DNA from 3 places in the Lysinibacillus sp. FSL M8-0355 genome. Region 3 is predicted to be linked to each of the others. Evidence: a T-box and tRNA genes for the amino acid it is inferred to sense, from the RefSeq annotation. Region 3 holds a T-box; the other regions hold tRNA genes.
What was found. A T-box is a leader RNA that pairs with one kind of tRNA and senses whether it is charged. The one in region 3 lies ahead of ileS (isoleucine--tRNA ligase), so its partner is inferred to be a tRNA-Ile.
Positions count from the first base shown of each region.

Region 1 (3,656 bases), 2.7 Mb from region 3:
AGGTTCCCTCAGAATGGTTGGAAATCATTCGTAGAGTGTAAAGGCACAAGGGAGCTTGACTGCGAGACCTACAAGTCGAGCAGGGTCGAAAGACGGGCTTAGTGATCCGGTGGTTCCGCATGGAAGGGCCATCGCTCAACGGATAAAAGCTACCCCGGGGATAACAGGCTTATCTCCCCCAAGAGTCCACATCGACGGGGAGGTTTGGCACCTCGATGTCGGCTCATCGCATCCTGGGGCTGTAGTCGGTCCCAAGGGTTGGGCTGTTCGCCCATTAAAGCGGTACGCGAGCTGGGTTCAGAACGTCGTGAGACAGTTCGGTCCCTATCCGTCGTGGGCGTAGGAAATTTGAGAGGAGCTGTCCTTAGTACGAGAGGACCGGGATGGACACACCGCTGGTGTACCAGTTGTCTTGCCAAAGGCATCGCTGGGTAGCTATGTGTGGACGGGATAAGTGCTGAAAGCATCTAAGCATGAAGCCCCCCTCAAGATGAGATTTCCCATTACGCAAGTAAGTAAGATCCCTCAAAGACGATGAGGTAGATAGGTTCGAGGTGGAAGTGTGGTGACACATGGAGCTGACGAATACTAATCGATCGAGGACTTAACCAAAATGTTTGAACCATTCAATGAACCGTTTATCCAGTTTTGAAAGAACAAAACTTTCAATAAAAAAAGAGCTTCAAGACACAAGTAGAACAAGGAAGCAAACGAGTGATTGAAGGAGCGTACTTCTGTACGTGACTGATTGAACGAGAGCAGCTGACGCAGTAATACGCCGTGTATTGAAGGTCGACCATAGTCTAGTGATGATGGCAAAGAGGTCACACCCGTTCCCATACCGAACACGGAAGTTAAGCTCTTTAGCGCCGATGGTAGTTGGGGGCTTCCCCCTGTGAGAGTAGGACGTCGCTAGGCATAATACCCAGGAGGATTAGCTCAGCTGGGAGAGCATCTGCCTTACAAGCAGAGGGTCGGCGGTTCGAGCCCGTCATCCTCCACCATATGCCGGTTTAGCTCAGCAGGTAGAGCAACTGACTTGTAATCAGTAGGTCGTGGGTTCGATTCCTATAGCCGGCACCATTTTTAGAGCCATTAGCTCAGTTGGTAGAGCATCTGACTTTTAATCAGAGGGTCGAAGGTTCGAGTCCTTCATGGCTCACCATTTTTAAATAATAATAAGCGGGTGTGGCGGAATTGGCAGACGCACTAGACTTAGGATCTAGCGCCGCAAGGCGTGGGGGTTCGACTCCCTTCACCCGCACCATTATTTCATTGCCAGATAAAAAAACTTATGCACATGCGGAAGTAGTTCAGTGGTAGAACACCACCTTGCCAAGGTGGGGGTCGCGAGTTCGAACCTCGTCTTCCGCTCCAAATGTGCCGGGGTGGCGGAACTGGCAGACGCACAGGACTTAAAATCCTGCGGTAGGTGACTACCGTACCGGTTCGATTCCGGTCCTCGGCACCATTTTTAATGCGCCCGTAGCTCAATTGGATAGAGCGTCTGACTACGGATCAGAAGGTTATGGGTTCGACTCCTGTCGGGCGCGCCAAAAAGAACGGGAAGTAGCTCAGCTTGGTAGAGCACTTGGTTTGGGACCAAGGGGTCGCAGGTTCGAATCCTGTCTTCCCGACCATTTCCAAAGAAATTATGGGGCCTTAGCTCAGCTGGGAGAGCGCCTGCCTTGCACGCAGGAGGTCAGCGGTTCGATCCCGCTAGGCTCCACCACCATAATAAATTAACCAGTATAAAGATCCTGGCGGCGTAGCTCAGCTGGCTAGAGCGTACGGTTCATACCCGTAAGGTCGGGGGTTCGATCCCCTCTGCCGCCATCTTAAAGGACCTTTAGCTCAGTTGGTTAGAGCAGACGGCTCATAACCGTCCGGTCGCAGGTTCGAGTCCTGCAAGGTCCACCATTTATATATTGCAACGGAGGTATACCCAAGTCTGGCTGAAGGGATCGGTCTTGAAAACCGACAGGCGGGTAACACCGCGCGGGGGTTCGAATCCCTCTACCTCCTCCAGTTTTAAATCTTTATAAATGGTGCTTTAAAAACTCGAAACAGTATAAAATTATCGCGGGGTGGAGCAGTGGTAGCTCGTCGGGCTCATAACCCGAAGGTCGTTGGTTCAAATCCGGCCCCCGCAACCAAATGGTCCCGTGGTGTAGCGGTTAACATGCCTGCCTGTCACGCAGGAGATCGCCGGTTCGATCCCGGTCGGGACCGCCATTATTTTCATAAGAAGATATGATAAGCAAAAGAAAATAAGCTTAGCATGGACGAAATGGGTCAGTAGCTCAGTTGGTAGAGCATTAGATTGAAGCTCTAAGTGTCGGCGGTTCGATTCCGTCCTGACCCACCATTTATGCGGGTGTAGTTTAATGGTAAAACCTCAGCCTTCCAAGCTGATGTCGTGGGTTCGATTCCCATCACCCGCTCCAAGGGCCTATAGCTCAGCTGGTTAGAGCGCACGCCTGATAAGCGTGAGGTCGATGGTTCGAGTCCATTTAGGCCCATTATTATTCCGAAGTAGCTCAGTTGGTAGTAGCACCTGACTGTTAATCAGGTTGTCGCAGGTTCGAGTCCTGCCTTCGGAGCCATTTTTATGTGGGGAAGTACTCAAGAGGCTGAAGAGGCGCCCCTGCTAAGGGTGTAGGTCGGGTAACCGGCGCGAGGGTTCAAATCCCTCCTTCTCCGCCATTGGCCCGTTGGTCAAGTGGTTAAGACACCGCCCTTTCACGGCGGTAACACGGGTTCGAATCCCGTACGGGTCATACTAAAAAACAGTAAATGCATACGCATCTACTGTTTTTTCATATTCATAGATATAAATATCACTCTTGATTCAATGCATTTTCATCCATATAAACTACTTCCCAGATATGCCCATCTACATCCTGAAATCCCCAGCCATACATAAACCCATGATCTTGGGGTTCACTATAAGATTTACCACCGGAGGCCAGTGCCTTATTTACTAATTGATCTACTTGCTCTCGATTTTCAGCAGATAGACATAAAATTGCTTCTGCAGACGTAGTAGTATTTGTAATTTCCTTCTTACTAAACCCTTTGAATCGTTCTTCCACCATCATTAATGCGAAGATATTTTCACTAATAATCATTGAGGCTGTAGTCTCATCGCTAAATTGTTGATTGAACTCAAAACCTAGTTCCTTAAAGAAGTTGATGGATTTGTTTAGATCTTTCACTGGTAAATTGATAAAAATATTTTTCGATTGAAAAGCCATTTATTTTCACCTCCAAATCGACAGTAGCATAGAGCATAAAGCCATGTCAATTTCAGCAATAGATGGATATTCTTTGATTGGATCAATGATGATGCATTTGAAAATGGCAGTTGTTTAAGCTATTCAAAATAGATGTTATATGAACATAAAAAGCAGAGACGTTTTTTTACACCATCTCTGCTTTTAAAGCAACCTAATTATCCTCGTGCTAGCATTCTTTCGAGAGAGCTAAGTGCTTCAGCTGTAGTATATTCATCTACTTGGATACGGTTATGTGGTTGCCCCTGCTCAATACTTTCTAAGCTCCACAACAGATGGGGAAGGTCAATGCGATTCATTGTTAAGCAAGGACAAAAATTTTCATTTAAAGAGATAATATGTTTATCTAGATGCTGCTTC
Region 1 is NZ_JBBPAI010000001.1:3,712,193-3,715,848, reverse strand. Features, by position in the region: rRNA gene MKY46_RS18195 (23S ribosomal RNA) at 1-612, shown strand, start outside; rRNA gene rrf (5S ribosomal RNA) at 803-918, shown strand; tRNA gene MKY46_RS18185 (tRNA-Val) at 929-1,004, shown strand; tRNA gene MKY46_RS18180 (tRNA-Thr) at 1,008-1,083, shown strand; tRNA gene MKY46_RS18175 (tRNA-Lys) at 1,090-1,165, shown strand; tRNA gene MKY46_RS18170 (tRNA-Leu) at 1,183-1,267, shown strand; tRNA gene MKY46_RS18165 (tRNA-Gly) at 1,303-1,377, shown strand; tRNA gene MKY46_RS18160 (tRNA-Leu) at 1,383-1,471, shown strand; tRNA gene MKY46_RS18155 (tRNA-Arg) at 1,480-1,556, shown strand; tRNA gene MKY46_RS18150 (tRNA-Pro) at 1,564-1,640, shown strand; tRNA gene MKY46_RS18145 (tRNA-Ala) at 1,657-1,732, shown strand; tRNA gene MKY46_RS18140 (tRNA-Met) at 1,763-1,836, shown strand; tRNA gene MKY46_RS18135 (tRNA-Ile) at 1,844-1,920, shown strand; tRNA gene MKY46_RS18130 (tRNA-Ser) at 1,936-2,028, shown strand; tRNA gene MKY46_RS18125 (tRNA-Met) at 2,082-2,156, shown strand; tRNA gene MKY46_RS18120 (tRNA-Asp) at 2,160-2,235, shown strand; tRNA gene MKY46_RS18115 (tRNA-Phe) at 2,293-2,368, shown strand; tRNA gene MKY46_RS18110 (tRNA-Gly) at 2,374-2,447, shown strand; tRNA gene MKY46_RS18105 (tRNA-Ile) at 2,449-2,522, shown strand; tRNA gene MKY46_RS18100 (tRNA-Asn) at 2,530-2,606, shown strand; tRNA gene MKY46_RS18095 (tRNA-Ser) at 2,616-2,706, shown strand; tRNA gene MKY46_RS18090 (tRNA-Glu) at 2,709-2,780, shown strand; gene MKY46_RS18085 (VOC family protein) at 2,841-3,257, opposite strand; gene nadA (quinolinate synthase NadA) at 3,455-3,656, opposite strand, start outside.
Region 1: it has a tRNA-Ile gene. The T-box ahead of ileS (isoleucine--tRNA ligase) is inferred to sense a tRNA for this amino acid. The anticodon was not compared.

Region 2 (3,656 bases), 2.7 Mb from region 3:
ATTGTTTTGGTAGTTTAAAAATGATCCAGCTATCTTACTGTTCATTGATTCGCATATTTCCCATGCCACACTATGTGATGATAATTCTTTTTATCTGTGTCACCCTCTGTATTAATAAACAACACCCTCGCATGTTCGTCTAGCTGTAGGTCGAGTATTAAATCTTTGTAGTGTTCATTAGTCATTAATTCATAAAAGCAACCAAACGGAGCCGCTCCTGATTCTCCTGCTATAATACGTGAGTCTGAAGCCAATGGATTTGCAAGAACGCGCATTCCTGTTGCTGCTATTTCTTCCCCACAGGAGATGCTTATTTTTATATGGGCTTTTAAAAGTTGCCAAGCCTGTGGATTAGGTTCACCGCAAGCAAGGCCTGCCATTATGGTTTTCATCTCTCCACCAACAGTTACATATTGCTCAGTACCTGCCTTAAAGCTCTCATAATAACAATTAGCAACATGTGGCTCAACTAACACAAATGTAATATCCTGCTCATAATATTGTTGTAAAAAAGCTACTACTGCCCCTGCAAATGACCCAACACCAGCTTGTAAAAATACATGTGTCGGAGCTTGCTGCATCTGTTCAACGATTTCATGTACAAGTGTTGTGTAGCCTTGCATAATCCATAATGGTATTTCTTCGTAGCCATCCCACATCGTATCCTGAATCAGGACCCAGCCATTTTCTTGTGCTAGCTGCGAGGTATAACGCACGGTTTCATCATAATTCATTGTCGTTATTTCAGCATAGGCTCCTTCTTTTTTAATATGCTGTAAACGTTCATCGGCACTGCCAGCTGGCATATATATTCGCGCTTGATACCCTAGTTCACGAGCCGCCCATGCCACACCACGACCATGGTTACCATCTGTTGTTGAAATAAAGGTTAAATTTCCTACCTGCGCTTTTACTTCTGATGATTTTAATTGTTCAAACGATAGTTCCTCTATATTTTTCTGGAGTCTATTGGCAACATACTGCGCAATTGCATAAACTCCGCCTAATACTTTAAATGCGTTTAAGCCAAATCGATAGGATTCGTCTTTTACCAAGATTTTTTCTACACCCATCCATGAAGCAAGTGAATCAAGATGATGGAGAGGTGTCTTTTCAAATTGCTCATATGTACGTAGGAATTGCCCCACTTTCTTTACTTGTTCCAATGTAAAATATGGCAGTAAAGCTGTTCCTTCATTTGCTTTGTCCAGCTGATTGTGCACCCACTTTAATTTTTCATTCATTCCTATCCCTCCTCTATCATTAGCTTAGTCCATCTAGCTCCAAAATACAAAATTATACAATACAGAACTTACATTTGTCTAAGTTCCTTGTTATGCGTTTATGATCCCCTACGGAAAAGAGAGAAAAATTTCTTAACTTCCTATATAATTAACAAGCCTTCACAGATTCGATGTTCTGTGAAGGCTTCATTTTTATAGTAACTATGTTATCAAATCAATTAAAAAGTGCAGTAGATGTAATTCATCTACTGCACTTAGTATGACCCGTACGGGATTCGAACCCGTGTTACCGCCGTGAAAGGGCGGTGTCTTAACCACTTGACCAACGGGCCAATGGCGGAGAAGGAGGGATTTGAACCCTCGCGCCGGTTACCCGACCTACACCCTTAGCAGGGGCGCCTCTTCAGCCTCTTGAGTACTTCCCCACATAAAAATGGCTCCGAAGGCAGGACTCGAACCTGCGACAACCTGATTAACAGTCAGGTGCTACTACCAACTGAGCTACTTCGGAATAATAATGGGCCTAAATGGACTCGAACCATCGACCTCACGCTTATCAGGCGTGCGCTCTAACCAGCTGAGCTATAGGCCCTTGGAGCGGGTGATGGGAATCGAACCCACGACATCAGCTTGGAAGGCTGAGGTTTTACCATTAAACTACACCCGCATAAATGGTGGGTCAGGACGGAATCGAACCGCCGACACTTAGAGCTTCAATCTAATGCTCTACCAACTGAGCTACTGACCCATTTCGTCCATGCTAAGCTTATTTTCTTTTGCTTATCATATCTTCTTATGAAAATAATGGCGGTCCCGACCGGGATCGAACCGGCGATCTCCTGCGTGACAGGCAGGCATGTTAACCGCTACACCACGGGACCATTTGGTTGCGGGGGCCGGATTTGAACCAACGACCTTCGGGTTATGAGCCCGACGAGCTACCACTGCTCCACCCCGCGATAATTTTATACTGTTTCGAGTTTTTAAAGCACCATTTATAAAGATTTAAAACTGGAGGAGGTAGAGGGATTCGAACCCCCGCGCGGTGTTACCCGCCTGTCGGTTTTCAAGACCGATCCCTTCAGCCAGACTTGGGTATACCTCCGTTGCAATATATAAATGGTGGACCTTGCAGGACTCGAACCTGCGACCGGACGGTTATGAGCCGTCTGCTCTAACCAACTGAGCTAAAGGTCCTTTAAGATGGCGGCAGAGGGGATCGAACCCCCGACCTTACGGGTATGAACCGTACGCTCTAGCCAGCTGAGCTACGCCGCCAGGATCTTTATACTGGTTAATTTATTATGGTGGTGGAGCCTAGCGGGATCGAACCGCTGACCTCCTGCGTGCAAGGCAGGCGCTCTCCCAGCTGAGCTAAGGCCCCATAATTTCTTTGGAAATGGTCGGGAAGACAGGATTCGAACCTGCGACCCCTTGGTCCCAAACCAAGTGCTCTACCAAGCTGAGCTACTTCCCGTTCTTTTTGGCGCGCCCGACAGGAGTCGAACCCATAACCTTCTGATCCGTAGTCAGACGCTCTATCCAATTGAGCTACGGGCGCATTAAAAATGGTGCCGAGGACCGGAATCGAACCGGTACGGTAGTCACCTACCGCAGGATTTTAAGTCCTGTGCGTCTGCCAGTTCCGCCACCCCGGCACATTTGGAGCGGAAGACGAGGTTCGAACTCGCGACCCCCACCTTGGCAAGGTGGTGTTCTACCACTGAACTACTTCCGCATGTGCATAAGTTTTTTTATCTGGCAATGAAATAATGGTGCGGGTGAAGGGAGTCGAACCCCCACGCCTTGCGGCGCTAGATCCTAAGTCTAGTGCGTCTGCCAATTCCGCCACACCCGCTTATTATTATTTAAAAATGGTGAGCCATGAAGGACTCGAACCTTCGACCCTCTGATTAAAAGTCAGATGCTCTACCAACTGAGCTAATGGCTCTAAAAATGGTGCCGGCTATAGGAATCGAACCCACGACCTACTGATTACAAGTCAGTTGCTCTACCTGCTGAGCTAAACCGGCATATGGTGGAGGATGACGGGCTCGAACCGCCGACCCTCTGCTTGTAAGGCAGATGCTCTCCCAGCTGAGCTAATCCTCCTGGGTACTATGCCTAGCGACGTCCTACTCTCACAGGGGGAAGCCCCCAACTACCATCGGCGCTAAAGAGCTTAACTTCCGTGTTCGGTATGGGAACGGGTGTGACCTCTTTGCCATCATCACTAGACTTGCACATGGATGTGCTGGCTTCTGCGTTGCAACATGGATGTTGCGTTCTTAGCAGAAGTTTCTTTATGTATCTTGTTTTGAAGTTGTTTACCTGTCCTTCAAGACAAGAATTATTGTATAACGTTTTCTCACATTGTGCAATACTTTTTTATAAAAAAAAGAAATTATTACT
Region 2 is NZ_JBBPAI010000001.1:3,703,911-3,707,566, forward strand. Features, by position in the region: gene MKY46_RS17955 (diaminopropionate ammonia-lyase) at 42-1,244, opposite strand; tRNA gene MKY46_RS17960 (tRNA-Glu) at 1,505-1,576, opposite strand; tRNA gene MKY46_RS17965 (tRNA-Ser) at 1,579-1,669, opposite strand; tRNA gene MKY46_RS17970 (tRNA-Asn) at 1,679-1,755, opposite strand; tRNA gene MKY46_RS17975 (tRNA-Ile) at 1,763-1,836, opposite strand; tRNA gene MKY46_RS17980 (tRNA-Gly) at 1,838-1,911, opposite strand; tRNA gene MKY46_RS17985 (tRNA-Phe) at 1,917-1,992, opposite strand; tRNA gene MKY46_RS17990 (tRNA-Asp) at 2,050-2,125, opposite strand; tRNA gene MKY46_RS17995 (tRNA-Met) at 2,129-2,203, opposite strand; tRNA gene MKY46_RS18000 (tRNA-Ser) at 2,257-2,349, opposite strand; tRNA gene MKY46_RS18005 (tRNA-Ile) at 2,365-2,441, opposite strand; tRNA gene MKY46_RS18010 (tRNA-Met) at 2,449-2,522, opposite strand; tRNA gene MKY46_RS18015 (tRNA-Ala) at 2,553-2,628, opposite strand; tRNA gene MKY46_RS18020 (tRNA-Pro) at 2,645-2,721, opposite strand; tRNA gene MKY46_RS18025 (tRNA-Arg) at 2,729-2,805, opposite strand; tRNA gene MKY46_RS18030 (tRNA-Leu) at 2,814-2,902, opposite strand; tRNA gene MKY46_RS18035 (tRNA-Gly) at 2,908-2,982, opposite strand; tRNA gene MKY46_RS18040 (tRNA-Leu) at 3,018-3,102, opposite strand; tRNA gene MKY46_RS18045 (tRNA-Lys) at 3,120-3,195, opposite strand; tRNA gene MKY46_RS18050 (tRNA-Thr) at 3,202-3,277, opposite strand; tRNA gene MKY46_RS18055 (tRNA-Val) at 3,281-3,356, opposite strand; rRNA gene rrf (5S ribosomal RNA) at 3,367-3,482, opposite strand.
Region 2: it has a tRNA-Ile gene. The T-box ahead of ileS (isoleucine--tRNA ligase) is inferred to sense a tRNA for this amino acid. The anticodon was not compared.

Region 3 (3,656 bases):
CGATCTTTATTGTCGTGACCTTCGATATAGACAACATCTTTTGCAATATCTAAATAGAATGAAGATAACTCGACTGCGACAAAATTATTGACGATGTGATAAACAGCAGCGAAATCATAACGATCATATGCTGCACGAACAGTTTGTAAGACATCCTGTAAACGCATATAGACATATTGATCCATCTCACGAAGCTCTGCATAGGCAACACGATCTTTCTTTGGATCGAAATCAGCGATATTGCCATGTAAGAAACGAAATGTATTACGAATTTTACGGTACACCTCTGATACTTGCTTTAACATATCCATCGAAATTCGTACATCCGCTGTATAGTCAACAGAAGCAACCCATAGACGAAGAATATCTGCTCCATACTGATCCATTACTTTTTGTGGAATGATCACATTTCCTAATGATTTACTCATTTTACGTCCTTCACCATCAAGAACAAAACCATGTGTTAATAGTCCTTTATATGGTGCATAGCCATTAATAGCAACAGATGTAATAAGAGATGAGTTAAACCAACCACGATGCTGGTCAGAGCCTTCTAAGTATAAATCAGCTGGATATTTCATGCCGCGCTCTACAAGTACACCTTGGTGGGATGAACCTGAATCGAACCAGACGTCCATAATATCATTTTCTTTTGTGAATTCGCCGTTCGGGCTACCTGGATGTGTAAAGCCCTCTGGTAATAATTCTTTTGCTGTTTTTTGGAACCAAATATTGGATCCATGCTCACGGAATAATGCTGAGATATGGCTAATTGTTTCAGGTGTAATAATTGGCTCTCCGTTTTCTGCGTAGAAAATTGGAATCGGCACACCCCAAGCACGTTGACGTGAAATAACCCAGTCTCCACGATCACGAATCATATTATAAAGACGAGTTTCTCCCCAAGCTGGTGTAAATGCTGTAGCTTTTACAGCTTCTAACAACTCACCACGGAATGCTTCAACAGAGGCAAACCATTGTGGTGTCGCACGATAAATAACAGGTTTTTTCGTACGCCAGTCATGTGGATAAGAGTGCGTAAAGAAGTCAAGTTTTTCTAATGCATCTACTTCTTTTAGTTTTTCTGTTACAAGTTTGTTGGCATCATTATAAAACACGCCTTCAAAACCAGGTGCTTCATCTGTATAACAGCCGCTATTATCAAGAGGGCTAAGAATGCCTAAACCATATTGTTTACCAATATGATAATCGTCTTCCCCGTGTCCAGGAGCTGTATGAACACAACCTGTACCCGCTTCAGCAGTTACGTGTTCTCCTACCATAATAAGAGATTCACGATCATAAAATGGATGCTGCGCTACAAGACGATCAAGTGCTTCCCCTTTTACTTCTTGAACAACCTCATAGTCTTCCCATCCAAGGGCATTCGCTACTGATGTTAATAATTCTTTGGCAATGATGAATTTTTTATTAGCTACAGCAACTACAACATACATAAATTCAGGATTTAAAGAAATGCCTAAGTTTGCTGGTAATGTCCAAGGTGTTGTTGTCCAAATAATAAATTTAGCATCTGCTGGTACAATGCCTTTCGCATCTTTAATAGCAAAGCTAACATAGATTGATGGTGATTTGATGTCCTTATATTCAATTTCAGCTTCTGCTAAAGCAGACTCAGAAGATGGTGACCAATAAACTGGTTTTAAGCCTTTATAAATGTAACCCTTTTCAGCCATTTTACCGAACACTTCAATTTGACGTGCTTCAAATTCAGGCTTTAATGTAATATAAGGGTTTTCCCAATCACCACGAATGCCTAGACGACGGAATTGGGCACGTTGATTATCAATTTGCTCATATGCATACTCTTCACAAAGTTGGCGGAATGCTGCTACTGACATTTCTTTACGCTTTACACCTTTGTTTGTCAGTGCTTGTTCAATTGGTAGACCGTGCGTATCCCAGCCTGGAATATAATTCACATGGTAGCCAGTCATTGAACGATGACGTGTAATCATATCCTTCAATACTTTATTTAAGGCATGGCCGATGTGGATATCACCATTTGCATAGGGAGGACCATCATGTAGAACATATTCTGGACGATCGGCAGTACGTTCCATCTGTAATTTGTTAATATCCATGTCATTCCATTTTTCTTGCGTTTTTGGCTCATTCGCCGGTAGATTCCCACGCATTGGGAAATCTGTTTTTGGCATTAATAACGTATCTTTGTATTCAACCATTAAAATTCCTCCTTTATTTTACCCAAGCATATAGACAATTACTTCTAGGACAGTTATTGGCAAACGCAACTCAAACAATTCGTGAACAAATAAAAAAAGCCCTCAATCCCACTAAGGGACGAGAAGCTTCTACTCGCGGTACCACCCTACTTGTAGCACAAAAATATTGCACTACCTCTTTCAAGCACGTTAACGTCGTGCATCACGAAATAACCTACTTTTTTCAGCTATTTAGCTCAGAAGTGATGTTCAATGTTAGTTGCATGTTTGGGCTCTCACTGTCCCCAAATCGCTTAACTACGCCTAACAAATACTGTCTTCGTCTCTGCCTGTATGCATATCTTTTCAAAATAATTACTATTACAAAGTATATGAAATTCAAACAATGGCGTCAAGTTTCATTTGTCGAGTGCAACCATTAAAAAGAAAAGTTACATCTCTTCAGATTCTTGTGCTTCCTCAACAGATGCTTGAATTTCTGTTAAATCAATATCATATTGAAGCAAATGATCCCAGTCATCAGCATTAAGCAAATCAAGCTGTGCCTCAACAAGCATCTTGAAACGATTACGGAATACTTTAGATTGTTTTTTAAGCTCATCAATTTCAATCGTCACCTTACGAGCTTTTGTTAAAGCATCATTGACAATTCGATCAGCATTTTTCTCAGCCTCTTTTACAATGAGTTTAGCCTCTTTTTGTGAATTTCTTCGCACTTCATCAGCCGCTTCTTGTGCAACAACAATGGACTTCTGCAAAGTTTCTTCTAAGGAGCTAAAATGCCTCGCCTGTTCTAAGGCCATCTCTAATTGCTTATCAACCTCTTTTTTTTCACGTAACAAAATTTCGTAGTCTTTAATGATTTGGTCTAAAAATTCATTTACTTCATCTTCAGCATAACCTCTGAAAGCTTTTGTAAACTCCTTATTATGTATATCAATAGGTGATAATGGCATACAATCCTTCTCTCCTTTACATGTACATTCGTAATTTCTATTATACAATTGTTCCGACAACTTAGCAGTAAAAATTAATGAAATTTACTTCACTTTCAGCTTTTTTGGGCCAATCGACCGATTTGCAGACGGATTTTATCCTTTTTTGTACGGCCTTCTGTCATAATAATTTTCACACGACCGCTCCCTCGTATCGATAAAATATCCCCTTCTTGTAATTCAAAGGCAACTGTATCTCGCTCTGTCCAATTGACACGTACTTTATTCCCAGTAATCAAAGCTTGTGCCTTTTGACGTGACACATTTAAAATGGTAGCGATAATCACATCTAAACGCATGGATGAAACAGTATGAGATTCCTCAAACCACTCATCCTCATTGAAGAGAAGTGGCTCGTCTTGCTTTAAAGATTCAACATGTACCTTGACTTTACCAATACCCGTTAAATGCAAACGAACATAATCTGCTACCTCTTGTGCTACTACAAATTGCA
Region 3 is NZ_JBBPAI010000001.1:1,030,711-1,034,366, reverse strand. Features, by position in the region: gene ileS (isoleucine--tRNA ligase) at 1-2,207, opposite strand, end outside; T-box leader at 2,319-2,542, opposite strand; gene MKY46_RS04875 (DivIVA domain-containing protein) at 2,639-3,163, opposite strand; gene MKY46_RS04870 (YlmH family RNA-binding protein) at 3,259-3,656, opposite strand, start outside.